Regions from separate parts of the Echinicola rosea genome, predicted to be linked through region 1. Evidence: riboswitches for the same ligand, from Rfam matches in the RefSeq annotation. Region 1 holds a riboswitch; each other region holds the start of a gene.
The links. Region 1 has a riboswitch for S-adenosylmethionine ahead of FDP09_RS15175 (homocysteine S-methyltransferase family protein). Riboswitches for the same ligand answer to the same signal wherever they lie in the genome.

Region 1 (8,277 bases):
CCTTCCACTGAAGGAGTAGTTGTTGTAATCATACTATAGGTTTTTTAATTATTAAAGAGTTAAAAACTTAAACAGGAAAGTCAATATACTACAAAATCAAATATAATGTATTCATTTTGGCGCAATATCTGTGGTAGGTAAGTGGCTTAAAAAAGAACGGAATAAAGGTATGTTTAAAGAAGTATTGGTGCCGAGTACACCTAACAAGGAATTAAGCAGGGGTGGTTTAATTAATAAAATACCAGTTAAATTGTAAAAATCACATATTGACACTAAAGGTTTACCAGTGACAGGTGACCTATAAACATGATGAAAAGTTATCGTCTTTTAATATTAAAATGATATTTTTGAGCTGAAAATTCACCTGATGAGGACTATTGTTTTAATTTTTATCCTGCTAAGCTTTGCTGAAGGGGCCTTGGCCCAAGTTGCCAGGGGCTATCAGCGAACCTCCTTTAACGTTTACTATGGTACCTCGGGAGCAAATCTTCAAGGATTGAATGAGCTCCTTGAGAGCCATGGACAGGCACCTATGCCCAATAATTACAGGTCCTATGGCCTGAGTTACCAAACTAGGTTTAATGATTTTATCGTAGGGGCTGAGTTGTATCAAAACAATGGTGTAGCAACACCATTTAATGATTATGAATTGGATTACCGCACGACCCGGGCATTTATTAACTTTGGCTACAGCTTTACTGAGGAAGGGAAGTTTCACCTGATCCACTATATGTCCATTGGTATGGGCTATCTAAATGTGGAAATGCTCCAAGAAAGGGAAGGGGAGACCTTGGACCAGTTTTTGGCCAATCCGGCACATGGTTTTATCCTAAGGAAAAATGACATTAATAAGGGAAGCCAGTTTATGGGAGGGTTTTTGACAGAAATTGGCTTTGAAGTGGGCTATGACCTTAACCTCCTGCCAAGTGAAGAAGTGGTCACCATGATCGCAAAAGTTGGTTATTCCTTTAACCCATTTGAGGAATCCTGGAAGATTAACGGGATAAACTTTGACAACCTGCAAAGCGGCGCTTTTGTGCGATTGGGAGCAGGGATAAGCCTTCCCGAAAAAAACTATTTTTACAGGGATGCTTCGCTCGGGCTACACTTGCTGTATGGGGCGCACTTCACCAGACCCAACAAGCTAAACAGTCATTTGAAGGAAAATGGATTTGAGCCTTTTGAAGGGATTCCGAAGAACCTTGGGCTTAAGATTTTGGGCGAAAACAGAGGATTTCTTTACGGTATTGATTTGTATAACCTGAACATGGAAGGAACTGCTGATCAGGATTACGACCAAAGCCTGAGCAGCTTACGGATTTATGGGAATTTTGGTGCTAAACTTATTGATATTTATAACTGGGAAGTGGGGGCCGTGGGAGGCCTGGGATATGGAAACGTTCGATATAGTTTGTTACATCAGCGAAAATTAGCTTTTCCTGACTTGATTGACCTGCCTGATTATGACGGGGAGTTGCGCAATGGCGGATTAATGGCCAAGCCAGAAATCTACTTAAGCCGTGTATTTCCACTTTCGAAAAAAAACAAACTGGCCCTGGTGGGGTCGGTATTTGGAGGGATGGAAATTCCTCTTGGGAGCTATAAACTCGGTACTGTAAGCATGTCCCAGTTTATGTCAAATCCCTATTTGCAATTAGGCATAGGAATCCGGCCTTAACAGCCTTGAGCATAATCCAGAAAGGGTGGCAAGTTCATCCTCCAATTGTCCCAAAAAGTAACTAGATTGAAAATCTCCCGCCCTTGTATCTTTTCCTAAAGGATTATCCACTTTCTTAACTGTTAAAAAGTTTCCCACGGATTTCTCGAATTCTTGTGGGAGTACATGTTTTCCTAAATAAAATTGTGGGTTTGCAATTTTTTTCCACCAATTCATGTTAACTTTGGAATTGCTTATCGAGAAAGACCGAGGGAAGGGCCCTATGACGTCTTAGCAACCTGATCAGACAAGGTGCTAACTCCCATCCTGAGCTTGTCAGGAAAAGATGAGCGGTAGATTATTGTTTTTCTATCGGTTCTTTGCTCGGTACAGCTTTTCTTACTATTAATGAGCGCATGAATACACGAACCGACATATTACTTCAGCAAGTTGAAAAGAGAATCCTTATTTTGGACGGTGCCATGGGCACTATGATCCAGCGGTACACCTTGGAGGAGGATGATTTCAGGACGCCTGCTCTGGCCGGTCACCCCAAAGCACTTAAAGGCAATAATGATTTATTGTCATTGAGCAGGCCCAAGATTATCCGGGATATTCACGATACGTACCTGGAAGCCGGTGCTGACATCATCGAGACCAATACATTCAGCAGTACCTCTATTGCTCAAGAAGATTATGACCTTTCGCATTTGGCATATGAACTCAATGTAGAATCGGCAAAAATTGCCAAGGAAGCAGCCTTGGTCTATAGTCAGAAGACACCAGATCAGCCTCGTTTTGTGGCTGGGGCAGTGGGGCCTACCAATAGGACAGCCTCTATCTCCCCAGATGTCAATGATCCCGGCTACAGAGCCATTAATTTTGATCAACTCGCGGAAGCATATGCAGAGCAGGTGAGGGGGCTTTTGGATGGTGGTGTCGATATCATTTTGGTGGAAACCATATTTGATACATTAAATGCAAAAGCAGCATTATTTGCCATCCAAGAGGTCTTTGAGGAAAAGGATATGCCGCTTTTGCCAGAAGAAGGAGGGATCCCTGTTATGATTTCCGGAACTATCACGGATGCTTCCGGGAGGACATTGAGTGGACAGACGACCGAAGCTTTTTTGATTTCGGTTTCGCATGTACCTTTGATGAGTATTGGGCTGAATTGTGCTTTGGGGGCAAAGGAACTAAGGCCATATTTAAAAGTATTGGCTGAAAAAGCACCGTTTTATGTTAGTGCCTATCCCAATGCCGGACTTCCCAATGAGTTTGGTCAATATGACCAAACCGCTACGGAAATGGCCGAACAAGTAGAAGAGTTTCTCAAGGATGGATTGATCAATATCTTGGGGGGCTGTTGTGGCACTACCCCAGAACACATCCGTGTGATATCGGAAGTAAGTAAAAAGTACAAACCCAGGAAACTAGCGTTTATATTAGAAGAAGAATAGTGGGAATGGATAAGAATATTAGAAATAGCCAGCTCAAATTATCAGGGTTGGAGCCATTGGTGTTTACACCTGAATTGAATTTTGTCAATATAGGTGAGCGAACCAATGTTACCGGATCAAAGAAATTCGCCCGTTTGATCCTCAATGGACAATTTGATGAGGCCTTGGAGGTAGCCCTTGACCAAGTAAGGGGTGGGGCACAGGTCCTCGACGTCTGTATGGACGAAGGAATGCTGGATGGTGAAGCAGCCATGGTGAAGTACCTTAACTTAATCGCTTCAGAACCTGAGATCAGCAGGATCCCCATTGTGGTGGACAGCTCGAAATGGAACATTATTTTGGCTGGCCTAAAATGTATCCAGGGCAAAGGCATTGTCAACTCCATCAGCTTGAAAAACGGCGAAGAGGAATTTATCCATCAAGCCAAAACCATCAAGAAGTTTGGTGCCGCTGTGGTGGTCATGGCCTTTGATGAAGATGGCCAGGCAGACACTTACCAGCGTCGTATAGATATCTGCAAGCGTAGCTATGATATATTGGTGGATGTCGTAAAATTTAATTGCCAGGACATCATTTTTGATCCTAATATTTTTCCCGTGGCCACCGGAATGGAAGAGCACCGAAGCAATGCAATCGACTTTTTCAAGGCCACAAAATGGATAAAAGAAAATCTGCCAGGTGCCAAGGTAAGTGGCGGTGTCAGCAATGTGAGTTTCTCTTTCAGGGGAAACAACCCGGTCCGTGAAGCCATGCATGCGGCGTTTTTGTACCATGCTATCCAGCATGGAATGGACATGGGAATTGTCAACCCCGCCATGCTGGAAGTTTATGATGATATTCCGAAAGACCTATTGGAGCATGTGGAAGATGTGCTTTGGGACAGAAGAGATGATGCTACAGAGCGTCTTTTGGACTTTGCTGAAACGGTAAAATCCAGTGGAAAAAAAGAAGTGGCCAGCGAAGCTTGGCGTGCTGAGCCTGTTGAAAAGAGAATTGAGCATTCCCTTGTAAAAGGAATTATAGATCATATCGAAAGTGATGCTGAAGAAGCCCGCCAAAACCTAAGGAGTCCGCTAAAAGTTATCGAAGGCCCTCTTATGGACGGGATGAACGTCGTGGGTGACCTTTTTGGATCAGGTAAGATGTTTTTGCCACAAGTGGTGAAATCTGCTCGGGTGATGAAAAAGGCAGTGGCCTATCTGGAGCCCTTTATGCCCAAGGCCGGTGATGCCGATTTCAACGAGGAGAAGAGTTCGATCAAAAAAGTCCTGCTGGCTACTGTAAAAGGTGATGTCCATGACATTGGCAAGAATATCGTAGGAGTGGTCTTGGCGTGTAACAGCTACCAGATCATCGATCTAGGGGTCATGGTAGATGCACAGACGATCATCGATGAAGCCATTAAGAATGATGTGGATATTATCGGTCTGAGTGGGCTTATAACGCCGTCATTGGATGAGATGGTGAATGTGGCATCCGAGCTGGAAAGACAGGGATTGAAGCTGCCTTTGCTGATCGGTGGTGCCACTACGAGTAGGATTCACACTGCTGTAAAAATTGACCCTGTTTATAGTGGCACGGTGGTTCACGTATTGGATGCATCCAAGTCTGTTCCAGTGGCAGGGGAAGCGATCAGTGAAGAGACCAAGGAAGCCTATCACCAAAAGATAAAGGCTACCTATGCAGAGCTTAGGGAAAGTCACCAAGCCAAGCAAGAGGCCAAAAAATTGGCCACTTATGAAGAGGCGAAGGCAAATCCGGTCGTAATTGACTGGAAGGATTATGCTCCTGCGAAGCCTGTCAAACTGGGGAAAACTATACGTGATCTGGACCTCAATGTGTTAAGAAAATACATCGACTGGACGCCGTTCTTCAGTACATGGATGCTTTCTGGAAAGTACCCCAAGATCCTTAAAGACGATGTGGTCGGCGAACAGGCCCAAAAGCTCTTTGATGAAGCCAATGCCATGTTGGATAAGGCCATCGCTGAAGATTGGCTGCAAGCCAAGGCTGTCGTAGGCCTCTATCCCGTCAGGAGAAGCGGGGATGACTTGTCGATCTTGGATGAGCAGTTGCACGAAACCGGCACCACTTTCCATTTCCTTCGTCAGCAAGGCAAAAAAGGCAAAGGAGTACCAAATCGTTCATTGGCGGATTACCTTCATCCTGAACAAGTGGATTATTTTGGTGGGTTTGCGGTTACCGCGGGATTGAATATGGACAAAAAAGTGGACGCGTTTAAAGCAGAAGGCGATGACTATAATGAAATCATGTTCAAAGCCATCGGTGACCGACTGGCCGAAGCAGCTGCAGAGTACATGCATGAAGTGGTCCGGAAAGATCTTTGGGGCTATGCCACCAACGAGGAATTTGACAATGACGCCTTGATCAAAGAAGCCTATGCCGGCATCCGGCCTGCGCCAGGCTATCCTGCCTGTCCTGAACATTCAGAAAAAGTGACCCTTTTTGAATTACTTGATGCCCAAAACAGCATTGGTGTGGAATTGACCGATAGCTTTGCTATGCTTCCGACCTCTTCTGTCAGTGGTTTTTACTTTGGTCACCCAGAAAGCAAGTATTTTGGGTTGGGCAAAATAGGAGAAGACCAAGTGGAGAGTTATGCAAAACGAAAGGGAGTATCCAAGGAACAAGCAGAAAAATGGCTCTCGCCTAATTTAGCTTACAATCCCCGTTTAAATCCTGTATTGGAATAATTACGAATTCAAATCGATTAACCATTGCAGCACTGTTTTTCTGAAAGCGGTGCTGCGTTATACGATATCAACCTTACTTAACCGATGAAAGTAACAGAACACCTCAACCAAGCAAAAAAGACACTTTTTTCTTTCGAGATCCTTCCACCACTGAAGGGGCAAAGTTTAAATGAAATGTTGGATGGGATATCTCCCTTGATGGATTTTAATCCACCATTTATAGATGTTACCTACCACCGTGAAGAGTATGTTTATAAAAAACATGCCAACGGATTGTTGGAAAAGGTAAGCACCCGCAAGCGTCCTGGTACGGTAGGAATCTGTGCAGCGCTAATGAATCGGTTTAAGGTGGATGCTGTCCCTCATATCCTGTGCGGTGGGTTTGACAAGGAGGAAACCGAGAATGTGCTGATTGACCTAAACTTCATTGGTGTGGAAAATGTGCTTGCCCTACGTGGTGATGCTCCAAAATCGGAAGGAAGGTTTATCCCAGAGGAAGGTGGTCACAGCTATTCCAATGAATTGGTGCAGCAGATTGTCGGGATGAACCATGGTAAATACTTGCATGAGGAAACAGAAACAGGATTCCAAACTGATTTCTGTGTTGGTGTTGCTGGCTATCCTGAAAAGCACTTTGAGGCTCCCAGCTTCAAGTTTGACTTAAAATACCTTAAGGCCAAGGTAGATGCAGGTGCTGAGTACATCGTGACACAAATGTTTTTTGACAATAAGAAGTATTTTGATTTTGTCAAGCAAGTAAGAGACGCAGGCATCACCATTCCGATCATCCCTGGTCTTAAGCCGATTACGACTTTACGACAAATCACGGTGTTGCCGAGTATCTTTTTCTTGGATTTGCCGGACCAATTGATGGATGAATTGGAAAAATGCAAAGATAACGCCGCGGTTCGACAGGTAGGTATCGAATGGGCCATACAGCAAAGCAAGGAACTGATTGATTTTGGGGTGCCTTGCCTGCATTATTACACCATGAGCAAGGCCAGTACGGTTCATAAAGTGGCGAGTGCTGTTTTTTAGGTTTACTTGCTGAGAGGCAGGACTTATGAGGGCACCGTTAATCTTGGATTTTGCAATAGTATTCGTAATGAGGGCTAAAACTGTAAGAGACCCAAGCTGTTTGGAGACTGAGGCATCCACCGCTGCGGATGGTGAACCTGTCTCATGCTAGGTAGAATCGAAAACAGCACCGAAGCGACTGATTTATAAAGCAGTTTTAGGCCGGAATACTTGTGCGCTGTAGCGTAGATTTTTTGGGTTTAATGCCGTTTAGTTAAGTATATTTTCCAATACGGAAGGTCTATTGAGAGCGTTATTATTTTAATCCATGGCCTTTTAAAATATGTACAAAATGGATCCGCCTTGCAGGTATTGGGCCTTAAGTAATTTAAAACGGGCAGGCAAGAAGTCAGGCTTGTTTGACGAAATACTAGCCAAAAAGAATGTTGGCTGCTAGAAAAGGAGGAGTTTGCCTGCATGAGGGAAGGCTTTAATTGGCTCTATATGGATTATAGAGGGTAAAGATATTATTCCGGTTAAATTAATGTTGATTCATGTTCCTTTTCAGTGGGCAATTTTCTATTCTGCCTTGAGGTATTTGACGTTAAGAAATCAAAGAAGTGGGCTGGAAAAAGCGCAGGCTTGTTTGACGTGAATCAGTACAAAAAATTGGTATGCTGCACAAATAGAGGAGTTTGCCTGCGTGAGTGCTGGCTTTGATTTTAGTCATATAGCTCACCGCAGCGGGTTTTTTTGGTTACGTTTTTCACCTGAAGGAAAAAAGTAACAAGGCAACAAGATGAAAGGCAAGCTAGAATTTGACATGCAAAGTAATAGTTACCCATAGTAAATCATATAGAACCTTTTAATTTTAGGGTAATAGCTGCACAGCGGCGGGGGTTTTTGGTCACTTTTTGACCTGCAGCAAAAAAGTGACAAAGGTAAAGAGATGAAAACCATCTTGGAATTTAGCAGAAAAACAATAGAACCCACATTTCCAGGTACATACTAACTAAACGGCATTGATTTTGGGTTTAAACCATTCACATAAGGCTTCCTACTTTCCTTACCCAGGATTTTTCTTTCGAATTCAATGGGTTTAATTTTTTTGTTTCAATTGGAAAACATTCCGAGAAACATTTCCTTTCATTTTTTATATGAGTGGGAAGTCGCTTTTTAAAAAAGTTGCTATATTGGAGACCAATATTTATAACCCATTAACCCTATATGTTACTTCATAAGTTTGTAGTTTCTGCTATAGTAGCAGGTAGTATTTTGTTTTTTAACACTAACAGCAGTGTTTATTCGGAACCATTTGACCCATATACAGAAGAGATTCCAAATACCGATTTGGTTTTTGGGATGACTCCGATTGCTGCAGGAGAATTCATTATGGGAAGCTCCAGTGAAGAAGAGGGAAGAAAAGTAG
Region 2 (8,277 bases), 1.0 Mb from region 1:
CCCAGGCCAATGTAGAACTGGAAAAGGCCAAACTCCGTAAGGCCAAAACCGAGATCGATCGCCTTCAGCCCCTTATTGACAACGAAGTGATCTCTGAAGTAAGAATGCAAACAACGTTAGCAGATTATGAGGTGGCCAAGTCGGCCCTTGAACAGGCCGAGGCCGTAGCGGCCAATATGCGCATTAACTTGGAGTTTACCACCATCAAGGCTCCTGTAAATGGCTTTATGGGCAGAATCCCACGATCCATTGGTAACGTGGTCAAGAAAACAGACTCTGAGCCGTTGACGACGCTTTCGAATGTACATGAGGTCTATGTATATTTTTCCATGAGTGAATCAGATTACCTGTATTACGAACGAATGAAGAAGGACTCTAACTCCAAAAAGCTGAATCCCAATGTAAAACTCATTCTGGCTGATGGAAGTATTTATGACAAAGTAGGTACCATCGATGCCAATTCTGGTCAAATTAACCGTTCTACAGGATCCATTGCTCTTCGTGCACGCTTCACCAATCCTGACACCCTTTTGAGATCAGGAAACACAGGGAAAATCCTTATGGAACAGATTTATCCCGATGCTATTTTGATTCCACAAGGTGCTACCGCTACGATACATGACAAGAAATTTGTTTACACCTTAAACGAGGACAACACTGTCAACCGTAAAGAGATCAAAATTGAGGGGAGGTCTGGGAAACAATACATCGTCAGTGACGGATCCTTATCCCCTGACGACCGGATTGTCACCTCCGGCCTGGACAAGCTGACAGATGGTGTAAAAGTAAAGCCACTCCAACAGGGCCAGCTACTCTCTTCAGAAGATTAGCGATGCCATCTATTTCTTCATAATAATATTCACAAAAGACGTAGGTGGTAAGTTGCCGTTGATATTGACGTGGTAGTGGGAATGCTATATCCACATTCTTCTTGCCATCCATCACCTTTTCGTAAAACAAAGACACAAACAGATGATCAAAAATATAATTAACAGGCCTGTATTGGCTTTGGTAATTTCGATCCTCCTCATACTGGGCGGTGCAGCGAGCATTAGCCAGCTGCCTGTAGAGCGATTTCCAGAGATAGCCCCGCCCAGTGTCAGTGTTCAGGTGTATTATCCTGGAGCCAATGCAGAGACCGTTGCCAAATCGGTATTGCTCCCCTTGGAAGAAGCCATAAACGGAGCCGAAAACATGAGTTATATCAACTCCACTGCCACCAACTCGGGTCGTGGCAGGTCAACGGTGTACTTCGAGCCGGGAACAGATCCCAATGTGGCTGCGGTAGAAATCCAAAACAGGATATCACAGGTCATGGAATCCATTCCTTCCGAAGTAAGGGAAGCAGGTATTGTCGTGCTCAAACGCCTCAAAGGTTCCCTCATGACCATCCAAATTTACAGTGACGGGGTTTATGATGAGACTTTCCTTAATGCCTATACCCGAATGAACATCCGCCGGGAGCTAAAGAGGGTCAGCGGTATCGCAGAAGCATCGATCTTGCGATCTCGGGATTATGCTATGCGAATCTGGCTGAATCCTGAAAAAATGTCCCTTTACGGCCTTACTCCCAGGGAAGTTTACAACCAAGTACGGGATCAAAGTTTTGAAGCTGCTCCTGGTAAATTTGGGGAAAATTCCGATGAAGTTTTTGAAATCGTAATGAAACATACGGGACGCTTCAGTGAGCCCGACGAATACGAAAACCTCGTCATCAAAACCGAGGACGATGGTACCCAATTACGGTTGAAGGATGTCGCCAGGCTGGAATTTGGAGCCTCTAACTATGCCAGTGACAATAAACTGGATGGCATGTCTGCGGTAACGATAGATGTCGTACAGCAGCAAGGCGCCAATGCCGTGGAGATCGACAAAGCGGTAAGAAAAGTACTGGAAGACCAAGCCAAAGCATTTCCGGAAGGTATGGAATACCGAATTTCATACAGCGTGCGCGACCAGATCGATGAGTCCATGCACCATGTTCAAAAAACCCTGATGGAAGCCTTTGTACTTGTATTTTTGGTCGTTTTTATATTTCTACAAAACACCCGGGCCACCATTATTACAGCTATTTCAATCCCTGTTTCACTCATTGGTACTTTCTTCTTCCTCAATATGATTGGAGCAACGATGAATGTACTCAGCATGTTTTCCATTGTACTGGCGATTGGAATTGTAGTAGATGATGCCATTGTGGTCATCGAGGCGATCTATGAGAAAATGGAAGATGAAGGCCTAAAAGTCAAAGACGCAGTGGTGGCGGCGATGTCAGAAATCACCGGTGCCATCATTTCCATTACCATTGTAATCGCCGCAGTGTTTTTGCCGGTAGGTTTTTTGGAAGGGCCAGTAGGTGTATTCTACCAGGAATTTGCTTACACCATTATCTTTGCCGTATTGATATCTGCAGTGAATGCCCTTACATTGGTACCCGTACTCAGTGCTCTTATCCTGAAGGAGAAAGATCCCAACAAAAGACGTAAACGTATCCCACTCATTGACCGGATTCGTGAAAGCCGAGCGGCCAATACCGCCAAAATGCTTCGTGATAAGGGGTTGAGGAAATTTGACAGTGCCTTTGACAAGTTTACTGAGAAGTACCTCGCGGTAGTAAAATGGTCCATTCGCCATAAATGGTGGACCATGGGAGGTTTGGTGTTGGTCTCCGGATTGACTTTTCTAATGGCCACGACTACGCCCAAGGGTTTCATCCCCACAGAGGATGACAATTTCCTTATCTTTTCACTTACCATGCCGGAAGGTTCTTCCCTGCACCGTACCAACCAAGTGCTGAAGCAAGCAGATTCTCTCCTTCATGAAGAGGCCGCTGTAGCAAGTGTCAACACGGTGTCAGGTTACAATATTGTAGATGACTCCGAAAGCTCTTCCACAGGACTTGGGTACATTAAATTAAAGGAAATCGCAAAACGTGGCGATGTAAGGGAAATCGGTGAGGTCGTGAAGCACCTTACCAATAAGCTCAGTGTCCTCAGTGAGGCCAGCATCAACATTTATCCTCGTCCCACTGTACAGGGTTTTGGTAACTTTGACGGGGTACAGATCGTCCTCCAAGACTATTCGGACGGTGACTATGGTGAGTTTGGCCAGCTAATCAACGGCTTTATAAATGAGCTTACCAAACAGGAGTCCATAGAAAAAGCCTTTACCTCCTACAATCCCAATTTCCCGCAATATAGAATCAAGATCGACTACGAAAAGGCCAAAGCCATGGGAATAAGCGTAAAGGACATGATGTTCACGATCCAATCCAACTTTGGCCGGACAAGGGTAGGTGATTTCAACCGGTTTACCCGCCAGTACATGGTCTATATGCAATCCGACACCCAGTATAGGGAAACACCGGATGCGATCAATTCGATCATGGTCAAAAACGACCAAGGAGAAATGGTGCCGATCAATACTTTCGTAAAACTGGAAGAAACCTATGGTCCCGAGACAGTTTTCCGGTACAATCTATACAGTGCTGCCAGAATCAATATTACGCCTGCAAAGGGCTACAGTACTGGGGATGTGATGGCAGTCATTGAAGAATTAAGTGAGAGTAAACTTCCCGCCAACCTGGGATTTGAATGGACAGGGATGAGCTTGGAAGAGAAAAAGTCAGGCTCTAATACCACCATCATTTTCGTAATCAGTATCATCTTGATCTATTTCATCCTGGCTGCACAGTACGAAAGTTTCTGGCTGCCCATGGCCGTGATACTCTCCCTTCCGGCGGGTATCCTTGGGGTATTTGTCTTTATCAATCTTGCCGGCATCGAAAACAACATTTATGTGCAAGTAGGACTGGTGATGTTGGTAGGATTACTGGCCAAAAACGCCATCCTGATCGTAGAGTTTGTGTCCCAAAAGAGAAAAGAAGGGCTGAACGTGGCAGATGCCGTCATAGAGGCCTGTGCACTTCGGATCAGGCCAATTTTAATGACTTCTTTTGCCTTCACGGCAGGCTTGGTGCCGTTGATGTTTTCGGTAGGATCTTCTGCTCAAGGTACAAAATCAGTAAGTATCGGTACAGCTGGTGGAATGATTTTCGGCATTTCATTAGGGGTGATCTTTATCCCTGTATTGGCCTATATTTTCCAGCAAATCCAAGACAGGTACTTTATAGAAACGATAGAAAAAGACTAGCTATGAATTCTCTAAAAAACATATTGCCTTTTGCACTGGCCGTAATGGCGCTGGCCAGTTGTAAGGTAGGGCAAAATTATAAAAGACCGGAAATGGATTTCCCGGATCAATATTACGGAGCGGACAGCCTTAGGGATAGCCTGATGACAGGCAAAAAAAACATGGCATCCGTTAACTGGAAGGCTTATTTCAAGGATTCCACTTTGGTCAGTCTGATCGATTCAGCATTGGACAATAATTTCGACATGCAGAAAATGACTAAGGAAATAGACATTGGGTATCAAAACCTACAGCAGTCAAAAGCCAATTTCTTGCCTTCCCTAGGGGCTTCTCCTTTTAAATATAACCGGGAATATTATTCGGAATACTATAACAACTATGGCTCCAATAGGGCCAGAAGAAACCATGGAGATGACATTCCCACCACCCTATACACCGAGCGTTTGGAGTATGTCTCCTCCTTGCAGGCCAGCTGGGAAATAGACATATGGGGAAAACTCCGGTGGCAAAAAGAAGCCGCAAGGGCTTCCTTTATGAAAACCCAGGAATTCAAAAAAGCCTTGCAGACCGCATTGGTTTCTGAAGTCGCCACCACCTACCTGAACATGCTCATGCTCAAATCCCAACTGACCGTCTCCAAACGGAATTATGAATTGAGCAAAAATACGCTACGAATCGTAAAGCTCCAGTATGACGCTGGAGAAGCCACCTCCCTTGCGGTGCAACAAACCGAATCGCAAATGCTACGGGCAAAGGCATTGATCCCAGATTTAGAGCGGGATTATGCCATCCAGGAAACGCGCCTCAATGAGCTGTTGGGACGATCACCTCAAGAGTTGGAGCTTGTCCATCACTTGGAGGACATTACCTTTGACAGTACTTACCAAACGGGTGTCCCACTGGAACTCATCCAAAACAGACCGGATATCGCGGCGTCCGAGTACAACTTGATTATCAGCAATGCCAATGTAGGGGTGACACAGGCCATGAAATATCCATCCCTGACCATTAGTGGCGGGGTTGGACTAAACTCCTTCCAGATCGAGCATTTTCTTGATCCTTTGGGAGCCGGCTTTGCCATGTTAAACGGTGCCATTTTCCAGCCAATTTTCCAAAACCGTAAGTTGAAAACCAATCACCTCATTGCGATCAACGAGAGGGAAATCGCCCAGCTGGACTTTAAGGAAACCATCATCGGTGCAGTCGGGGAAGTATCCAATGCACTGGTGACCATCGAAAAGCTACAGGAGGCTCACGACATTGTAGAGGAAAGACTTCAAGTTACCAATAAGGGGGTAAATGATGCCTTTCTCCTCTTTCAAAGTGGATTTGCCAGCTACCTGGAAATCATCAATGCTCAGGAAGACGCTCTGGAAAATCAAATGGAGCTGGTAAGGCTAAAAACCCAATTGGCCATCGCCAATATCGAGCTGTACCGCAGCCTCGGAGGCGGATGGAAATAACTCCGAAGCAGCCAAAACCTTCTTGATCTGGAACCAAACGTAAAAGTTTGGGGGGCTGGGAGTTTTCTTAATGGTAAAACCTCAGATAAGAAAAAATGCCACAAATTCACAAAGGCACCAAGTGCATGTCGTAACCTGTACCGAATGTAAGTTACATATTGCATTGTAGGACCTTGGTGGCGTATCATTGTTTCGATACATAAAGAATTTAGCTCCCCAAAAAAATGGCTTTATTCTAAATTGATGCATAAACCCTAAAAAAAGGAACCCTTGTCGATTTGGCAAGGGTTCTTTTGTATGGTTATTAGTGATGGCTTATTATTATATCATTAATTGCTCAGCTCATTAAAGAGCAACTTTTCTTCTAAGCGATGTTTCTCTTGATTGACAAGCACTTTTCTAAGTACTTGCTTAAACCTGATTTCTTCATTTACAATTCTGAAAACTTTCTCCAGGTACTGCTTGGCCACTTCTTCATTTTTTTTGTAAAATTTCAATGTAAAACTCCTGTTTTCATGAATATTCTCCAAGTAAATCTCCTTCGGCTGTCCTGCCAATACGATTCCTCTGAAGAACGCATAATGTGCCGCCAAATCTCCTTTAAGGGTAAAATAGATTGCTTGAAATTGTTTGTTGGCATCTGCATAATTCTGAAAACCAAAAGATCCTTGGCCTTCCAACTGGACAAATTCATTTTGTGCTAGCCATTCATAGGCACTCAACGACCGCAGGTCCGTCACCTTATTTCGACTTACCGATCGGAAACTAAAGATATTGTTGTGTTGAGTGGAGATGTTATAATTTGAAGCTATTGCTGTCATGGTTTCTTGATTTGGTATGGTTACTAGTTAATTTTTTCCGCGGATGTGCTGCAATCAGCAACAACACCTCTTTGGCTCTTTTAGCAGGTTCCGCATTCGCATTGTTTGTCTCATGGCTTTTACATTTATAGGTCCTCAAATGATTTCGGCAGGATTTAGCACCTTTATCTCTGTTGAGAGGGATAGGTTGCTATAGGTTCGCTGAGCCTGTTCTCTCCCCTATTCTTTATAAATCAGCTACTGAGCATACTCCGCTTTTCGCTAATAACTGCTTCAAAGGTACAACAATTTTCAACAAAAACTAATTTCCCTATAGAATTTGTAGGGAATTATTTTCCCACTCTTATTTTCACTTCGCCATTCCATCCCACATGCCATTGCAAACGTCCTCGACACTGCCATTTATGATTGTAATTTATAATATTATTTCACTGAAAACCAGCACTTAAAACTATCTTATCATTACAATATACACCTCCATTTTAACATTCAGGTATTCTTGAAAACCAAATGCACGAATGAGAAAACCAACACAACCTCCTAAACGATAAACGTAACACCCAGCTACCAGTTCATGCACAACTACTAATAAATTTTGTGGAGTTCAGCTATCATCCGTGCCGCTGGCACTTTCTCCAAGTTTGTACATTAGGATAGCAGCAGCCTGTCACGGCAAATGCTGAAAGCAAAGACACCAGTTGGTTTAGAGGATGAATAAAACATAAACAGTAGCGAATTTGATTATATGTAATGTAGTGGGTATATATGATGAATTTATGGGTGTTGTAGTCAGCAACTGAGCATCTGTCAAATCAATCTTTAGCGGAGGATCATATTAAAACCGTATGAGGTCACCGGACCCTAATTTTTAGCACATATCAAGCTATTCCTTTGGGCCGGCAGATGTATTTAAACTGTGATACTTTCTTAAATATGTTCGCCCTGATCTATCCAACTACCCATTCCCCTATAACCTGCCAACCTTTAGAACCTCCCCCTCCCATAAATGCACAATTTTGACTACTTTTGTGGCAATAAATCCATGAAAACGGATTTGCCCAATATAACAAACTAGAGATTACTAGAGATTTACCCATTATGAGAAACATTAAGCTTGTAGAAGTACGATCAGAACTCGCCGCAGGCACTAGGGGTGCCAGCTTGGGAATAGATGCGCTAAAAGTGGCCAGCTTGGGGAAAAAGTCGGATTTCTTTACCCGATTTGACCCAATCAATGTGCCGGACGCAAATAATTACCTTTGGAAAAACAACCCCTACCCTCACGCAAAATACATCGATGGCGTGCATGAAGTGCTGGGAAATGTCCATGACACGATAAAGACACTTCGGCTGGAAAAAAAATTCCCTATTGTCCTGGCCGGGGATCATTCGACAGCTGCCGGAACCATTATGGGAATCAAGGCTGCCAATCCCGAAAAGCGACTTGGCGTGATTTGGATAGACGCCCATGCAGATATCCACAGTCCATATACCAGCCCATCGGGAAACATGCACGGCATGCCGCTGGGCATGTGCCTGCAGGAAGACAATTTGGAAAACAAGCAACATGATCCCTCTGCGGAGGAAATCGAGTACTGGGAAAAGATCAAGAAGATCGGAGGGGATTTTCCGAAGATCAAGGCGGAAGATATTGTGTACATTGCGGTCAGGGATACTGAAGAACCTGAAAATAAGCTCATCAGCAAGCATGGCATTCGAAATTTCACCACCAAAGAAGTGCGTGAAAAAGGTATCACGAAAATTTCGGAAGAGGCCTTATCCATTTTGGAAGATTGTGAACAGGTATATATATCCTTCGACGTGGACAGCATGGACAGCTCCAT
Region 3 (8,277 bases), 1.3 Mb from region 1:
TACACCTCTACAATCCATACTAAAACGATTAATTCTCCACTTTCCTAAGAAAGCCATAGTATCTCGATAATTTCCCAACTTTCCCAAAACAATCACAAACTACCCATCACATTCGAAAAACGCTCCATACAGGTCGAATTAAACCAAAAACATCAATAATTTTATTATCTTAAAAAAAACATACCAATTGCACGGACTTTTCGACTATGCTTTCAATAGAAGAGGTAATCACCAGAATGGATCAAATAGTAGCCGACTGCAGAACACAAAAAAGCAGAATTGGCTACTTTGCCATTTTGTATCGGCAAGTCACCAAGAGGATAAAAGAAGGAATAGACCTTGGAGAGTTTGAAGACAACGCACGCATGGAGCGACTTGACATCATCTTTGCCAAGCGATTTTTCGACGCGTACGAGAACTACCTTTCTGGGGTCCCCACCAGTCAAAGCTGGCTTTGTGCCTTTGACACCACCAAAAAAACCGGAAAGGTTATTCTCCAGCATTTACTCTTGGGCATAAACGCCCACATCAACCTGGACTTAGGCATTGCGACCGTCCAAACCATGCAGGGAAACGGCCTGGAGACCATAAAAGATGACTTTGATAAGATCAACATTATCTTGGCAAGCATGGTGGACGGTGTAAAAACCAACCTTTCCATCATTTCTCCACTATTTGGTTTTCTGATCCAGCTGGCCGATGGGAAAGATGAACTCCTGCTCAATTTCAGCATCCAAATCGCTAGGGACGGGGCATGGAAGTTTGCCCAAGAATACAGCACCACCCAGGATATTGATCGATGCTTCATGATCCGCGACCAAGCCATTCACCGAATCGGGAACAAAATAGCCAATCCGGGAAAATTCTTTGGGTGGATCGTATTTGTCATCAACCTTACCGAGTGGAAATCCATCCCTCAAGTAATGGACAGACTGGAAGGAATTGCGCAAACCGCAACCCCTAACAACCTACGAACCGCTTCACTATAGACTAATCTTTAATGGCCTCCTCCTGATGCTCAGTTTTGTCCTGTCCTTTAAGCTCATTGGCATCTTTTATCCGCTTTTCGAGAAGGTTCATTTCTGCTTCGGTCAAGACCTCATTGCGATGGAGTTTTTTCTTAATGAGCGATAAGGTCTCTGCGGCGATCACCTCATCGAATACCCGGATCCGGCTGGTGCTTTCAGCCTGGTTTTTATAGTTGTACTCATCGGCATACACCTTTACAGCACGCTCTGACTTGTCCAGCATTTGGTCGTAAGGCCCTCTTCCTGCCATCAACTTGACCAGCACAGGAGCAGTTTCCATCGCCACAAAAAGCAACATAATGAAAAAATTGGCCAGATAGACCGCTTGACTCTCCCCTGTCAGCTCCGACAGGGCATGCATCCTAGCTGCCAACCCGTCAAGCTGATCGATTGAAATTTGCTGCTTCTCAAACACTTGTTGCTTTCTGGCCAATACTGCTGCGATCTCCCTCTCATTCTCATCGATCTTCGCCCAATTCCTTTCCTGCATTCGCTCCAAATCCTGTTGGGCTGCATCCAGCTGCTCTTCTTTCTTTTTTGCATTGCTCCCCAAGCCTACTACGCCCGTGGTGCCTGGGGTCTTTATCCCAAAACGCTCCTCATCATACTCCTTTTGTACCTGATCCCTGAAGGTGGCCTTTGCCGCAATTTCATCGCGCAGCTGTTGATTCTCCCGTTCCAGACGGACTATCTCGGGAAAAGCAGCTCCCAAATTCTCTTTGGCCTCTTGCATCTCCACCACCTTTTGCTCCCCCACTTTTTGATTGATTTCCTTCTCAAAGATCTTCAATTCCAGCGGCTTGGAGATCACCATCGCCAAAAACACGGCGAGCAATAGCCGGGGAAAGGCCAGCTTCCACTCAGCCCAAGACCTTTCTTTCTTCCTCATGCTTGATACAATAAAACGGTCTAAATTGAAAATCATCACGCCCCAGACCAACCCAAAAGTCACCGCAAAATACCAACTTTCAAATACCGTGTACAGGGCATATCCAGCCGACAATCCCGCCAATACGCCTGTAAAGAATACCGTACCTCCGATTCCTACATATTTGTTCGTTTCGGTAGGACATTTTTTAAGAATGGCCATATTGGCGCCACTGCAAAACCAAAAGAATGCTTTCACTTTTTCCATTGACAATCTATTTCATTGGGATACTCCACTTCTTCCACTCAAAAAGCGAGCAACAATCCTCTGAAATTACGCACCGGAAAACACATCCAATAACCAATGTGATGAAAACACCCTATAATGCCACCAATCAGCACTTTCAAGGTGTAAAAACTCCTGCCCAGTCCGTCAAAGCCTTTTAAATCTCATTGACCAAAATCGCACAGGTACCGCCTATGTACGACAATATGTTCGGAAATGAAAAAATAAGCTAGACCCAGTTTGGGCATTCGGGATCCGGGTTTAAACACTCCGTTCCCTTTTCAGATGTATTAACATTTCTCCTTTTCCAATATTTTTAGTTATTTACATAACAGAATAACTGATAAAACCTTAACACTAACCACTAGCACAAATGTCCCTCTCAGCTTCATTTCACCGTATCACAGGCATACTACTTGTACTTCTCCAAGCATGCATTATCCATGCACTATCAGCACAGGACAAACCGGAAAAATTCCAAAAAGAAGTAGATCAAATTGTCTCCAACACCCCTGTACCATCAGGAGATATTTATCTTTTTACAGGAAGCTCCAGTGTGAGAATGTGGAAGGACATCAACCGCTTTTTCCCTGACGTGACGGTAGTCAATACCGGGTTTGGGGGTTCGCAGACGTTTGAATTGCTACATTATGCTGATGACCTGATCATTCGCTACGCTCCACACAAGGTTTTTATCTACGAAGGTGACAATGACCTGGCGAGCGGTAAAACTCCCGTCACCATCCTGAACACCATGCAAAAACTGGTCGGCAAACTCCAGGCAGCACTTCCAGAAACTGAAATAGTCCTCATAAGCCCCAAACCCAGTCCATCTCGTTGGCAGCTCAGAGAAGAATATGAATCACTAAACCGGCTATTGAAAGTATATGCCGAAAAGACCAGCGGGGTTGCATTTGTTAATGTTTGGGACATTGCCCTTAATGAAGAAGGACGACCCAAGCCGGAAATCTTCCTCTCCGACAGCCTCCACATGACCAAACTGGGCTATGAGGGATGGGCAGAAATGCTTGAACCACACATTCCATAGGCCATCCTCCTGTACACTCAAAAGCCAAATTGTTTGGAAAATCAACCGGGCTGATGTTACTTTGCATGACTTCAGGAGACTGATTTATACAGAAGAGGCGAGAGACCAGGCTCTTTGACCCTCTGGCAACCATTCGCTGCTGCGAAAAGGTGCCAAAACCTGCCCAAAACGAATTAGGGACCTATAAATTAGACATTATGACCAATCTGCCTTTTCACCGCTTTTTTCTTATCCATTATCGGATTTCGTGGGTCTATGCCATGTTCGACTAATATTGACTTTTCTTGATTAATGACCGATTCTATAAAACTGAAAGATATTAAATACCATGTCAAATAAGCATTTTGAAACAGAAGCCATCAGGATCGCTTCATCCAAATCCAACCAACGGGAGCATTCTGCCCCCATTTACATGACCTCCAGCTTCACCTTTGACAGTGCCGAAGAGGCACGTCAGATGTTTGCAGAGGAAATCCCGGGCAATATCTACTCCAGGTATGCAAACCCCAACAGCTCGGACTTGATCGAAAAGGTTTGTGCCCTGGAAGGCACCGAAGACGGCATCGCCACTGCCTCTGGAATGGCCGCAATGTTTGGAAGCATCGCTTCTCTCCTACAACAAGGAGACCATATCCTTGCTTCCAGATCATTGTTTGGATCTACCCACCAGCTGCTCACAAGGGTCTTTCCCAAATGGGGCATCACTTCTACCTACGGGGACATTTCGGATATCGAAAACTGGGAAAAGCTGGTCAAGCCCAATACAAAAATGCTCTTCATAGAGACTCCTTCCAATCCTGGTCTAGAGGTAATCGACCTGGAATGGATCGGCAAGTTTGCCAAAGCACACAACTTGATCCTAGTGGTCGATAATTGCTTCGCCACTCCCTACCTCCAGCAGCCTGCCAAATGGGGAGCGGACATCGTCGCCCACAGCGCCACCAAATACATCGATGGACAAGGACGGGTACTGGGCGGATTAATCCTTGGAAAGCAAGAACTTATCAAAGATGTACAGTTCTTTACACGCCACACGGGGCCATCTATTTCTCCCTTCAATGCTTGGATTCTCTCCAGAAGCATGGAAACACTTTCGGTCAGAATGGAAAGACACTGCGCCAATGCATTGGCAGTAGCGTCTTATTTCGAGGACAACAAAGAGCTAGAATTTGTAAAATACCCTTTCCTAAAATCCCATCCGCAGCATGACCTTGCCAAGAAGCAAATGAAACATGGCGGCGGCATAGTCACACTCACGCTGAAAGGAGGAATTGAAAGGGCTCAGCGATTCATTGACGAGCTGCAGATGATCACCGTCACCGCCAATCTAGGGGACACCAGAAGCATCATTACCCATCCTGCTTCCACGACACACAGCAAGCTCACTGAAGATGAACGCCAGCGCGTAGGCATTCTCCCTGGGCTGATCAGGCTCTCTGCGGGACTGGAGCACCATGATGACATCATCGCCGATATTGAGCGGGCACTGGAAAAATCCAAATAGCCTACCCTAAAAAATAGATACTGAAAAGATGGCGACTATTCATCACCGTCACAGCCGACCTGGCTTTTATCACAGACAGGTCCGCTATGACGGTGTTTTTGTTTATGACAGTACTTTTGAACCCGCATTATGCACTAGCCTATCTATTTCGACCTGAAACCACTTAAAAATCAGTTGCTTCTCTTCCCGATTGACCGGGACTGATTTTCTTGTAGTTTCAGCTCTCATAACGATTCCTAATGCATAAAGCGGGCAGGCAAGAAGGCAGGCTTGTTTGACGAAATAATAGCCAAAAAGAATGTTGGCAGCTAGAAAAGGTTTATCTGGCTTTAGATAGGCCTTCTTGGCTTTAGACAGGAGGAGTTTGCCTGCATGAGGGGTAGGCTTTAATTTTAGACCAATAGCTGCACACCTGTGCGCCGTGGCGTAGCGGCGGTTTTTTTTGGTTACTTTTTTGGTGTAGCACTTACTTGATTTTGACCGTATTGGTAATAAAACCAAATGACCGTGCCATGAAAAAGTTCAATTATTTTCTTCTTTTATCAATGGTTGTTTCCACAGTTGGATGCATGGATGGGGATCCCCAAGACCGCGATATCCAGCCCAACCTACGAACACTGACTGCGGAGGAACAGTCTCTAGCCACCTACAGCGGAGATTTTGCCATCGACCTCTACCTGAAGCTTAAGAACCATGACGACACCAACCTCTTTTTCAGTCCTTTCAGTATTCAGCAGGCACTATCCATGACCATGAACGGCAATAAAGGAACAGTCATTGAAGAGTACATTCAAACCCTCAGGTACGATAACCTCACCGCTGACCAAGCCAATATAGCCAACGAAGGGCTCACGCAATTCCTCCAGGAAGTAGATCCAAAGGTGACATTTAAGATTGCCAACGGCATCTGGTACAAAGAAAGCCTCACCGTAAAGGAAGCCTTTCAACAAATTGTCCAGCAACACTATTTTGCTGCGCTGAGTGGCCTAAACATGGCAAACCCTAATTCCGTGGACATCATCAATAGTTGGATAGAAGCCCACACCAATAACCTCATTCAAAATATGCTGGACTACATCCATAAGGATGCTGTCATGTATTTGGTGAATGCCATATACTTCAAGGGAGATTGGAAATACCAGTTTAAAAAAGGCGCTACAGTAAAGGCCCCGTTCCATGTCGATGAACACACCATTGTCAATGTGGACATGATGAACACCCAAGAACCTGCTAATTTAAACTACCATAAACCCGAGCACCTGACCTATTTGGAAATCCCCTATAGCACGGGACAATATTCCATGGGGGTACTACTACCAGACGAACCGAACTTAGATCAGGTAGAAGAACTGCTCAATTCAGAAAATCTCCTGCAATGGCGAAACGCAGCAAGGGAAAGGACCATCATCCTCCATATGCCCAAGTTCAACATGCACAAAAAAATTGGTAACCTTAAAGAAGATCTAAAAGCACTAGGATTGGTTACCCCATTTGAATTTGACGAGCAAAACTTCACCGAACTGTTTGACACCCCAACGGATGATTTAAAAATCAGCCGAGTCATTCACGATGCAATGATCGAAGTGGATGAAAAAGGCACCGAAGCTGCAGCGGCTACAATTGTAGAAGCAATCGCCACTTCTGCCGCCCCAGTTGGCCCCCCTATCATCAAGCTAGACAAGCCATTTTTGTTCTTTATCCAAGAAAAACACAGCGGGGCCATTTTGTTTATAGGAAAGCTCAGCGATCCGTCATTGCTCTAACCCTAAAAAAGCCACCACAAAAAAGCACGTAGGCCGATTTGGGAAAATCGGCCTACGTGCTTTTTATTTTTCTTCTTCCTTATCTTTCAACAGCGGTGATCTGTAATAATCCACATTCAGCGCCTCCAGCCTGGCGGTATGCTTGCGCAATCGTGCCTTATAACTCTCCCAATCCCGATTATCGGGTGAGGTCCAAGCCACCTCAGCAATTCCGACCAATCGGGGGAATACCATATACTCAATATCATCCATCGTCTCAATCGTCTCAGTCCACAGCGGTGCTTCCACTCCCAAAATATCATCCTTGCCAATCCCCTCTACCAACTCGGTAGGCTCCCATATATAAGCACTGTCCAATTCAATATACGCTGCCCAATGCAATCCCAACTTGGAAGTAGAATCATACTGCATGTCCAAATAGGCCTTGCTCGCTGGAGAAATCAGCACTTTGGATCCCTGCTCCACGGCCATTTTTGCATTATCTGCTTTTGCCCAGTATTGGGCTGTCGTACTTGGCCGCAACGCCGCATGGGCGATTTCATCCCAGCCGATGGCCTGTTTGTCATATGAATTGACTATATCTTGTACCTGTTCTATAAATGGTATGTAATCCTCCAAAGCGGTCACGTGTGACTCATCGCCACCAATATGAATGTAGGGACCAGGCGTCATTTCCACCAATTCGCGTACCACATCATCGATAAATTGATAGGTCACTTCCTTGTCCGTACAGAGCGTACTAAACCCTACTTCGATACCTGTATATAACTCTGGAGCCTCATCATTACAATTGAGTTCTGGATAAGAAGCCAAGGCCGCATTAGTATGTCCCGGCATATCGATTTCCGGCACGATCGTAATAAACCGCTCCCTTGCATACTGCACGATTTCCTTGTATTCATCCTGGGTATAGAAACCACCTGCACCACCGCCTACTTCCGTACTACCACCAATTTCGGTCAGTTTTGGCCATGATTTGATCTCTATCCGCCAACCTTGATCATCCGCCAAGTGCAGGTGCAAATGATTAAACTTGTACATTGACATCAAATCAATATAACGCTTCACATCATTGACATCAAAGAAATGCCTGGCTACATCGAGCATACTTCCACGATACGCGTATTCTGGATCATCTTCTATCTTTCCCGCCGGCACCTTCCATGACACCCCTTCATAAGTCCCTTGCTTTTCGATCGCTACAGGCAATAATTGACGAAGCGTCTGCACTGCCCAAAAAGCACCCGCCGCAGAACCCGCTTCAACCTGAATACGATCGCGGTTTATGTCAAGCGTATAGGCCTCTCCATCCCCTGATTGTACCAAGGAAATATAATTACCTGCTTCAGGAAGATCCTCTACTACCTGTACATTAAAACCAGTAGCTTTATGAATAAATTCCGACAAAAAGCCAGCTACACCATGCATGTCATCAGCACCTTGTTGTACATGGATTTTTGTAGATTTGTTGATTTCAAAAGCACCCTCAGCTTCACTCACCCTGTCGGGAAGCGGGATCAGTGCAGCACCGGACATTTTAGGGTCTTGTCCACACGAAAAGATCAATGTCACTACCAATAAAACCACCGAGATCCTACCTATGTTATGTACAGTCATTTTATTTATATTTTTTTTAAATTTCGCTTAACAATCCCTAAACTTAATTAATTTTTTACTAAAACATTATTCATGATCACATAAACTTTTAGACATAAAAAAACCATAGATTTAAAGATAATTTAACGATTTAGCAATAGCTAAAACCTCAATTATATCGGTAA
Region 4 (8,277 bases), 660 kb from region 1:
TGGTCGAAAAAATGCCTGTTCCTAAAGGAGGTATGGATGGCTGGAAAGAATATGTTTCTAACAATTTAACTTACCCGCAAGCCGCTCAGGAAAAAGGTGTAGAAGGGACAGTCTATGTCAGCTTTATCGTAGATGAAGACGGCACACCTCAAAATCCTAAAATCCTTAGGGGTATCGGCAGCGGAGCGGATGAAGAAGCCATGAGGCTAGTGGCAAACGCCCCCAAATGGACTCCAGGTCAGCAACAAGGCAAAACCGTTCCTGTAGAGATGAAAGTACCCATTAAGTTTCAACTGGATATTCAGGCTATTGGTGCTCCCAAACCAAACCAACTCGATGACATAGTGGTCGTTGGCTACAGTGCTGTGAGCATAGAGAAAGACAGAAAAAGCCGTCCATCAAAACCTTCCATAAATTCTTCAGATAAGACCGAAGACAACGGAGAAGACCCGCTTTATATAATTAACGGTGAAGAATATCAAAAGGCAGATATCAGTAAAGTTTCCCCTGAGGACATTAAATCCATCAATGTCCTGAAAGGAGAATCAGCCATTGAAAAATATGAAAAGAAAGGTGAAAATGGTGCTATTGAAATCACTTTAAAGGAGGGTGTCCAACCTCCAAAAAAATCCGATAAATCCAACAACAACCTTCTGCAAGCCCCCAATAAAGATCTCCCAACCTTTGCCAAAGGCGAAGAACCGATCTATCAAGTGGATGGTGTTGTTTACAAAGCTTCCAAGGTTAAGCTTGAGCTGTCCCCAAAAGACATCAAATCCATTGAAGTGATCAAAAGTGAAGAAGCCGGTATTTATGGCTCAGCTGCTAAAAATGATATTGTTGTCATTACCACAAAAAACAAACCTTAAGCGGACTTCTTTTACATCTACCCTTAGAGCATTTGTTGTTCTCTTTTATGGCCATTACCTTCGCATGTATAGATGAAATAAATTCTTAACCGTAAAATCATAAAAACTATGGGCAAAGGAGATATGAAATCCAAAAGAGGTAAAATCCACCAAGGGACGTTTGGTAAAAGCAGACCGCGCAAAAACCAAAATATAGCGACCAAAAAAGAGCAATCACAAGCCTAAAGGATCGGTATAAGACACAAGCACTTCAAAACCAAGGCTCGAGAAATACTCGGGCCTTTTCTCTTTTTTGGGCTTTCTCTTTATTTTTCGTTTATATATTTCCCCGTATTATACACATATTACACTATTTAATATACCATTCGTAATATTCAAACGATCCAATCCATCCAGAAGCATCGTAGATAGTTTGTATAAATCACAACTCACTATCTTATGAAAACAATAGCAAAAACAATTTTAAGAACAACACTCATCGCCCTACCTACATTAGGCTTCTATTCCTGTGACAACGATGAGGAAATGGACATGCCGGAAAATGAAGTGGCATCCCTATTCGTATCCAGCAATACCAGTGGAATGATCACCATTTTAGATTTCGCCTCAATGGATGGCATAGGCAGCAGCACTGTCGCTTCTGCCGGTGCAGATGCCGATGGGATTTATTATGATGAGGAAGAAGATCAAATCATCCAATTGGTGCGTAGCGACAATTCGCTAAACGTCTATTCTGATATCATGGCCGCTAAGATGGACGATGGACTGTCCGCCTCACTGGAACTAAGCGGGACAGGCGGCTTTGTGAGTGGGCGTGAAATTGCTGTCATGAATGATATGGTCATCGTGGCGGAATCACCTGTAGAGGCCAACGGCAATCAGAGCAGCCTTTATGTTTACCAAAAAAATGCCAATGGATTTTCTCTTCAAAACACCTACCAGGTAGATTTTGCCTTGTGGGGTATCCACATAGAAGGCAATACCCTCTATGCTATCGTGGACAAAACGGCTGACCTCGCCGTCTTCAACAACTTCATGGCCAATACTGACGGCATGATCACGCCGGATAAACGTGTCACCATCGAAGGGCTCGGGAGGACCCATGGACTGACCTATTCGATGGAAGATGACCTGATGGTCCTTACTGACATAGGTGAAGCATCTTCAGACAGTGATGGCGGTTTGGTCATCATCACAGATTTTACCAGCACACTTAGCAGCACCTCTGACGGTGGCACCATTTCTATGAATGACCAAGCCAGGATCGAAGGCAGCAACACCATGCTGGGCAATCCCGTGGATGTCGCCTACAGTGAAGATAGTAAAATGATTTTCGTGGCTGAAAGGGCCAATGGAGGCGGAAAAGTACTGGTTTACGACTACTTCTCCTCAAATGGCAATCCTTCTCCGGCTTATAACTGGGACGTTGCAGGTGCTTCTGCCGTCTATTACTATGAGGACTAGGCAAGCATTGATCTCGGTTTAGTCAAACCTACTCCATCCATGATTATAAAGGGAGCTACACACTCTTCTACTCCCAAAGGTGCGCTGATTTATTCAGGCACCTTTTCCCTTTTATCCCTTCTGCTTTCGATACCTTTCGAACAGTAAACCAATTCCATAACGCTTTTGAGGACGTCGCTTCACTCAAACGCATCAAAACCCTAATTCTCTATCGATTTTATAGGGTTTTTAAAAGGGAATTATTTTTAAAAAACTCTTTTTCGAATACTTGCAAGTTTAAAAATTGGATTGTTACTTTGTGCTATCCTTTACTTTTTAAAAGTACAAGGATTTATACAGAAGAGGTAAGAGACAGGCTCGCAGACCCTCTGGCAACCTGGAAAATCCAAGGTGCCAATTCCTGCCGAATGTGAATATCCGCATTTGGAAATATAAATTCTTAAACAATGAATTTTATAAAAAGGATACACACAGCAATACAACTTCACACACAAATCATCATAGCATTTCTTTTTACCGAAAGGGACAGTTTCATGCATCGTCGAATGTGCATGTGCAACTAAGCCCCCTACTTTGGTCCATACCGGACAACCCGATTCTTTTATATCCATTATTTGATGATCCCAGTTGACTGAAGTCAACGCTAAATTAAGAGTAAGAAAATGAATCTAACATCACCGTATCTGATTACCGATATGACACAGGAAACATTCCACTGTGAAGAGGAATTAAATCTCGAATCAGGTGAATCACTACCAGGATTTGAGATCAGCTATACTACTCAAGGGCATTTGACACCAAAAAAAGACAATGTCATCTGGGTATTGCATGCACTGACCGGGGATGCCAATGTCCACGAATGGTGGAGTGGTCTGGTGGGTGAAGACAAGTTTTTTGATCCTACCAAGTACTTCATCGTCTGTGCCAACCTGCTTGGATCATGTTATGGATCCACACAGCCCCTTAGCGAAAACCCCAAAACAGGAAAACCATACTATTATGACTTCCCAAACCTGTCCACACGCGACATGGCCAAGGCTTTTGACCGTCTTCGTCAGCATTTGGGAATTCAGCAGATCGACACCATCATCGGTGGATCACTCGGAGGCCAGGTAGCGTTGGAATGGTCATACAACTTGCAAGAACAGGTAAAGAAGACCGTAATAGTAGCCTCCAACTCAAAGACCTCCCCTTGGACGATCGGCTTCAATGAAGCCCAAAGGATGGCCATCGAATCCGACAGCACTTGGGGACAAAACTCTCCAGATGCAGGCAAAAAAGGCCTCGAAGCAGCCCGTGCCATAGGCATGCTCAGCTACCGGCACCAAGATATTTTCCATGCCAGCCAAGCCGAAACGGAAGAAAAAACGGACCATTTCCGCGTAAGCTCCTACCTGCGCTACCAAGGCCAAAAACTCTCCAACCGCTTTAATGCCCTCTCCTACTGGGTGCTTACCAAAGCCATGGATAGCCATGACCTGGGCAGAGGCAGAGGAGGTACCGCAAAGGCCCTGTCACAGATCAAGGCAAAAGTCCTCTCCATCGGGATCAACACAGACTTGCTCTTCACCAAAGAAGAGTCGCAGTTTATCAGCAAAAATGTCCCCAATGGCACGTATCGTGAGATTTCTTCCATCTATGGACATGATGCGTTTTTGGTAGAAAACGAACAATTAAATTATATTCTAACTTCTTTTTACTTGGAAAACAATGACTAACCACATTGGTTTGTTTGGCTTTGGAGTGGTCGGCCAAGGATATTATGAAATCGCTAAAAACGACCGCCTCGCGCTTTTACCTAAAACAATTGTCGTACAAAATAAAAATAAAGAACGAGATCATTCACTGCAGTTTTCTTTTGACCCAAAAGACATTTTGGATGCCCCTTGTGACATTGGAATAGAGCTGATCTCAGATCCTGTGCAGGCCTATGATTATGTCAGCAGCCTTTTAAAATCAGGAAAAAAAATCATTTCCGCAAACAAAAAAATGCTTTCAGCCCACTTGCCTGAGCTACTGGAACTGGAAAAAATTTATGGTGGAAGCCTACTTTATGAAGCCTCCGCTGCAGCAGGTATCCCGATCATTACCTGCTTGGACTGTCATTTTAGGGGCGATCACATCAGCCAGCTTCAAGGCATCCTCAATGGTTCTTCCAATTACATTCTTTCCCGTTTATTTCAAGATGACCTTAGCTTACAGGAAGCCGTAAAACTGGCCCAAGAAAATGGATTTGCGGAAGCGGATCCCACTTTGGACATCAATGGCAGCGATGTCAGCAGTAAACTTACCATTCTTAGCCTTCATGCCTTTGGAAAGTACATCCCCGAGGGAGAAATCCTGACCCTTGGCGTGCAACATGTCCATGCAGCAGATGTGGCACTGGCCAAATCCCTAGGGTTAAAGATCAAGCTGATCGCCACCGCAAAACAAACCCCGCAAGGCCTAAACATGTATATTCTCCCCGCTTTGGTAGGCGAAAGTGATCCGCTTTTCCTGGTAGAAAACGAATACAATGCGGCAAAAATAACTTCCCAAAACCTAGGTGAACAATTCTTCCAAGGAAAAGGTGCTGGGAGCTTACCGACTGGTGCTTCCGTTTATGCGGATTTGACCAAGGTGGAAAAGGGCTATGCCTACAGCTATGATAAGCTTAATGGCCAGAAAATCAATCCCCAAAGTCCACACCCCACCTCCTTGGACGCAATGATCAGTGCAGACAGCCTAGAAGCCCTGAAACCGCTTGTCGCCAGCGCCCCAATCCATCAAGCCAACGGTAAATATTGGGCCGTCAGTGCTATTTCTACGGCTGAGCTGATCAATCAGATCCCGGCCATAGAAGCCAATAAGGTCTCCGTCATAGCACTCAACAATGTCCTCAGCAAAGAAGATGCACTTGCCCAGATCCAAAGACAGGAAACCGTAAGCCTAAAGTAGTCCCAACATAAATTCCGGATCGCTTAATAGATCGCGATACGTGTATTTTTAATTGTTTTCACTAACTTGAAGACATGGATTATACGCAGATCAAAGAAACTTGTCTCTATATCCCTGACTTGGATCAGGCGCAGGAATTCTATCATGACAAACTCGGTATGCCGGTAATTTCCAAGGAGGAAGGCCGGCATATTTTTTTTAGGTGTGGCACTTCCGTACTGCTTTGCTTTATTCCAACGGCCACCAAAAACGAGAAGGTACTTCCTCCCCATTTTGCCAGTGGCAAACAGCACATTGCCTTTGAGGTAGCAGCCAGTGCCTACCCGAAGCATAAAGCTGAACTGATCAAAAAGGGCATTGTCATCACACACGAGCAAGAATGGAAAGAGGGCCTTGAGAGCGCTTACTTCGAAGACCCCTTTGGCCATGTGCTGGAAATCGTGCCAAAGGGAATTTGGGAGTAGCTGGTTTTTTAATGTCCAAGTGGGAATAGTTTCCTTAAGGCCATAAGTACTTAGAAAATTGAGGACCAAGCGGAAAAGTTGGTGGCTGCCAGTTTTCTTAATGGCAAAACCACCGTTAAAAAATGCCACAAAGGTCCCAAAAGCACCAAGTGCATATTGGGCCAGCATTGAAAGATGGCACTCGAAAGCTAGCCCCAGAGGATCGACACGTTCATAGCCATTGGTGAAGCCCGTGGTAAATTGCCCATCCAACGTTTTCGGTTTTAACTGCATTTCCCTCCCTATTCCCCATGAATTCCCGCTAAAACCCAATCAAGCGGATGGAGGAGGCTAGGGAAATCGCTTTTAAACTATTAATCTCAGTTCGATTATAAAATCGTCACTGCGAGGCTTAGAGGGAGATTTGAGGGGTGGAAGCCGTGGCAGCTCGCCGCGGCGAGTTGCCACACCCTTTTCCGACCCACATCCTCCTTAAAAGGGTTCGCTATGACGCTTTTTATACTAAAATTAAGTCGAGCTCAGGTTATTAGTAAAGAGATGTCAGCCTGAGCGGAGTCGAGGGCTAGACGTTGGACCTCGACTCCGCTCGGTCTGACGCTTTTTGCCAGAATTAAATAACTTCATGGGGCAAAAGCGATTTCCCTGTGGAGGAATCCCGTCGCTTTAATGATATGAAATTTTCTTTCTTAAGACCATGTCAACATTCGTCCCCCTAGAAATATTGCTTGACCCAAAGTTGACGAAGTGATCTATTCTTTAAATGAACAGATCGCTTCACTTTATTACCATTTCGTTAGCGATGACCGCTTCACCCACCTCATTAAACACCAATCGAGACCTGAATGAAAGCGGGGAACCTTTTTCGCAAATGGCTGGATCATATCGATGCTAACTCAGCGCGTCTTAAGGGACCATTACTTCCAAAAATCAGCGTTTTCCACTCCTGCTTCCTTCGCTTTGAAAATCGGGTCTTTGCCAGCTTTAAGCTGATTTCTATAATCGTCAAAAGTTTTCATGGCCGGTTTTCTAAGCAATAAAATGGCGATCACGTTTAGCCAAGCCATCAACCCAACACCTATGTCACCAAGCATCCAGGCCACCTTTGCCGTCTTGATCGTACCATAAAAAGTCGCTCCCAATATCATCAACCTCAAAGCCCAAAGGCTCCACGTCCGGTCCTTAAAGCGGTTAAGGTAACTTAAGTTGGTTTCAGCGATATAGTAATAGGCCATAATGGTCGTAAAAGCAAAAAACAAGAGTGAAATGGCTACAAAGCCGCTGCCCAAATCCGGGAAATGTGTGGCCACCGCATATTGGGTAAATTCAGGACCTACTTCCACGCCCGGTAAGTTTTCCTTGATGAATCCACCGTCTGGATTGATGACATTGTATTGGCCTGTAAAAAGGATCATGAGCGCTGTGGCCGTACAGACGAACAAGGTATCCACATAAACCGAAAATGCCTGCACTAAGCCTTGCTTGGCGGGATGGCTTACCTCTGCAGCCGCAGCGGCATGGGGAGCGGTACCTTGCCCGGCTTCATTGGAATAAATGCCCCGCTTCACTCCCCAAGCGATGGCCATTCCAAAAACCCCACTGAAAGCCGCCTCAAGGTTAAATGCCGACTTAACGATCAAGGTCAACACTGCTGGCACCTCGGTGATATTGGTGCCAATGATCACAATGGCCATGAGGATATAGGCGGCAGCCATAAAAGGCACGACTACCTCAGCCACTTTTGAAATCCGCTTTACCCCACCGATAATGATCAATCCCAGAAAGAATGTAATGCCCATTCCAGTATATTCCACCGGTACGCCAAAGGCATTCTGTACACTTAGGGCGATACTATTGCTCTGCACACCCGGCATAAGCAAGGTCATACTGATGATGGTCGCAAATGCAAAAAGCATCGCATACCACCTCACGCCCAGTCCTTTTTCAATATAATATGCGGGACCACCACGGTATTGGCCATCATTCACTTCCTTGAAGACCTGGCCCAAGGTGGATTCTACAAAAGCCGAAGCCCCACCCAAAAATGCAATGATCCACATCCAGAAGATGGCACCAGGCCCTCCCATTGCTATGGCCATGGCCACACCGGCAATGTTTCCGGTACCCACCCTTCCTGAGATAGCAATGGCAAAGGCCTGAAAGGAAGACACTCCCTTTTCGGATGATTCTCCCCGGAAGAGAAGTTTAAACATTTCCTTCAGGTAAGTTACCTGCAAAAAACGGGTTCTAACAGAGAAATATACCCCTGCTGCCAGGCACAGCCCAATCAGGGCATAACTCCAAACGATATTATTGATGACTTCTACGATCTCTTTCATAACGGTGCACTACGCTTCACTTTCCGATTAAGCTTTTATAAATGGGTTCAGATAAATCAAGTTGCCAAAGAAAAGAAAAAATTATCAATTTTATCAAAACAATATTCCATACAATCCTTTAATTTGTACAAGTGGTAAAAATCACGTAAAATTTTGCCGGTATCATTTCGTTATACTGGCATGTTTTCGAAGGTTTCATTTTAATCC

Region 2: linked by a shared signal. The riboswitch ahead of FDP09_RS11305 (hypothetical protein) and the one ahead of FDP09_RS15175 (homocysteine S-methyltransferase family protein) in region 1 are both predicted to bind S-adenosylmethionine.
Region 3: linked by a shared signal. The riboswitch ahead of FDP09_RS10360 (O-succinylhomoserine sulfhydrylase) and the one ahead of FDP09_RS15175 (homocysteine S-methyltransferase family protein) in region 1 are both predicted to bind S-adenosylmethionine.
Region 4: linked by a shared signal. The riboswitch ahead of metX (homoserine O-acetyltransferase MetX) and the one ahead of FDP09_RS15175 (homocysteine S-methyltransferase family protein) in region 1 are both predicted to bind S-adenosylmethionine.

The regions. Positions count from the first base shown of each region.
Region 1 covers NZ_CP040106.1:3,828,414-3,836,690, forward strand. Annotated here, with positions in the region: gene FDP09_RS15160 (YbjQ family protein) at 1-32, opposite strand, end outside; gene FDP09_RS15165 (hypothetical protein) at 368-1,678, shown strand; gene FDP09_RS15170 (hypothetical protein) at 1,655-1,894, opposite strand; SAM riboswitch class I at 1,909-2,010, shown strand; gene FDP09_RS15175 (homocysteine S-methyltransferase family protein) at 2,074-3,117, shown strand; gene metH (methionine synthase) at 3,123-5,831, shown strand; gene metF (methylenetetrahydrofolate reductase [NAD(P)H]) at 5,916-6,869, shown strand; gene FDP09_RS15190 (formylglycine-generating enzyme family protein) at 8,076-8,277, shown strand, end outside.
Region 2 covers NZ_CP040106.1:2,811,383-2,819,659, reverse strand. Annotated here, with positions in the region: gene FDP09_RS11320 (efflux RND transporter periplasmic adaptor subunit) at 1-830, shown strand, start outside; gene FDP09_RS11315 (efflux RND transporter permease subunit) at 973-4,149, shown strand; gene FDP09_RS11310 (efflux transporter outer membrane subunit) at 4,152-5,612, shown strand; gene FDP09_RS11305 (hypothetical protein) at 5,942-6,433, opposite strand; SAM riboswitch class I at 6,556-6,668, opposite strand; gene FDP09_RS11300 (arginase) at 7,532-8,277, shown strand, end outside.
Region 3 covers NZ_CP040106.1:2,567,403-2,575,679, reverse strand. Annotated here, with positions in the region: gene FDP09_RS10375 (DUF5995 family protein) at 207-989, shown strand; gene FDP09_RS10370 (DUF4407 domain-containing protein) at 991-2,163, opposite strand; gene FDP09_RS10365 (GDSL-type esterase/lipase family protein) at 2,555-3,229, shown strand; SAM riboswitch class I at 3,311-3,419, shown strand; gene FDP09_RS10360 (O-succinylhomoserine sulfhydrylase) at 3,558-4,733, shown strand; gene FDP09_RS10355 (serpin family protein) at 5,246-6,496, shown strand; gene FDP09_RS10350 (beta-N-acetylhexosaminidase) at 6,560-8,113, opposite strand.
Region 4 covers NZ_CP040106.1:4,493,080-4,501,356, forward strand. Annotated here, with positions in the region: gene FDP09_RS17595 (M56 family metallopeptidase) at 1-869, shown strand, start outside; gene FDP09_RS17600 (30S ribosomal protein THX) at 978-1,094, shown strand; gene FDP09_RS17605 (hypothetical protein) at 1,308-2,333, shown strand; SAM riboswitch class I at 2,662-2,771, shown strand; gene metX (homoserine O-acetyltransferase MetX) at 2,996-4,051, shown strand; gene FDP09_RS17615 (homoserine dehydrogenase) at 4,044-5,270, shown strand; gene FDP09_RS17620 (VOC family protein) at 5,345-5,734, shown strand; gene FDP09_RS17625 (alanine/glycine:cation symporter family protein) at 6,649-8,070, opposite strand.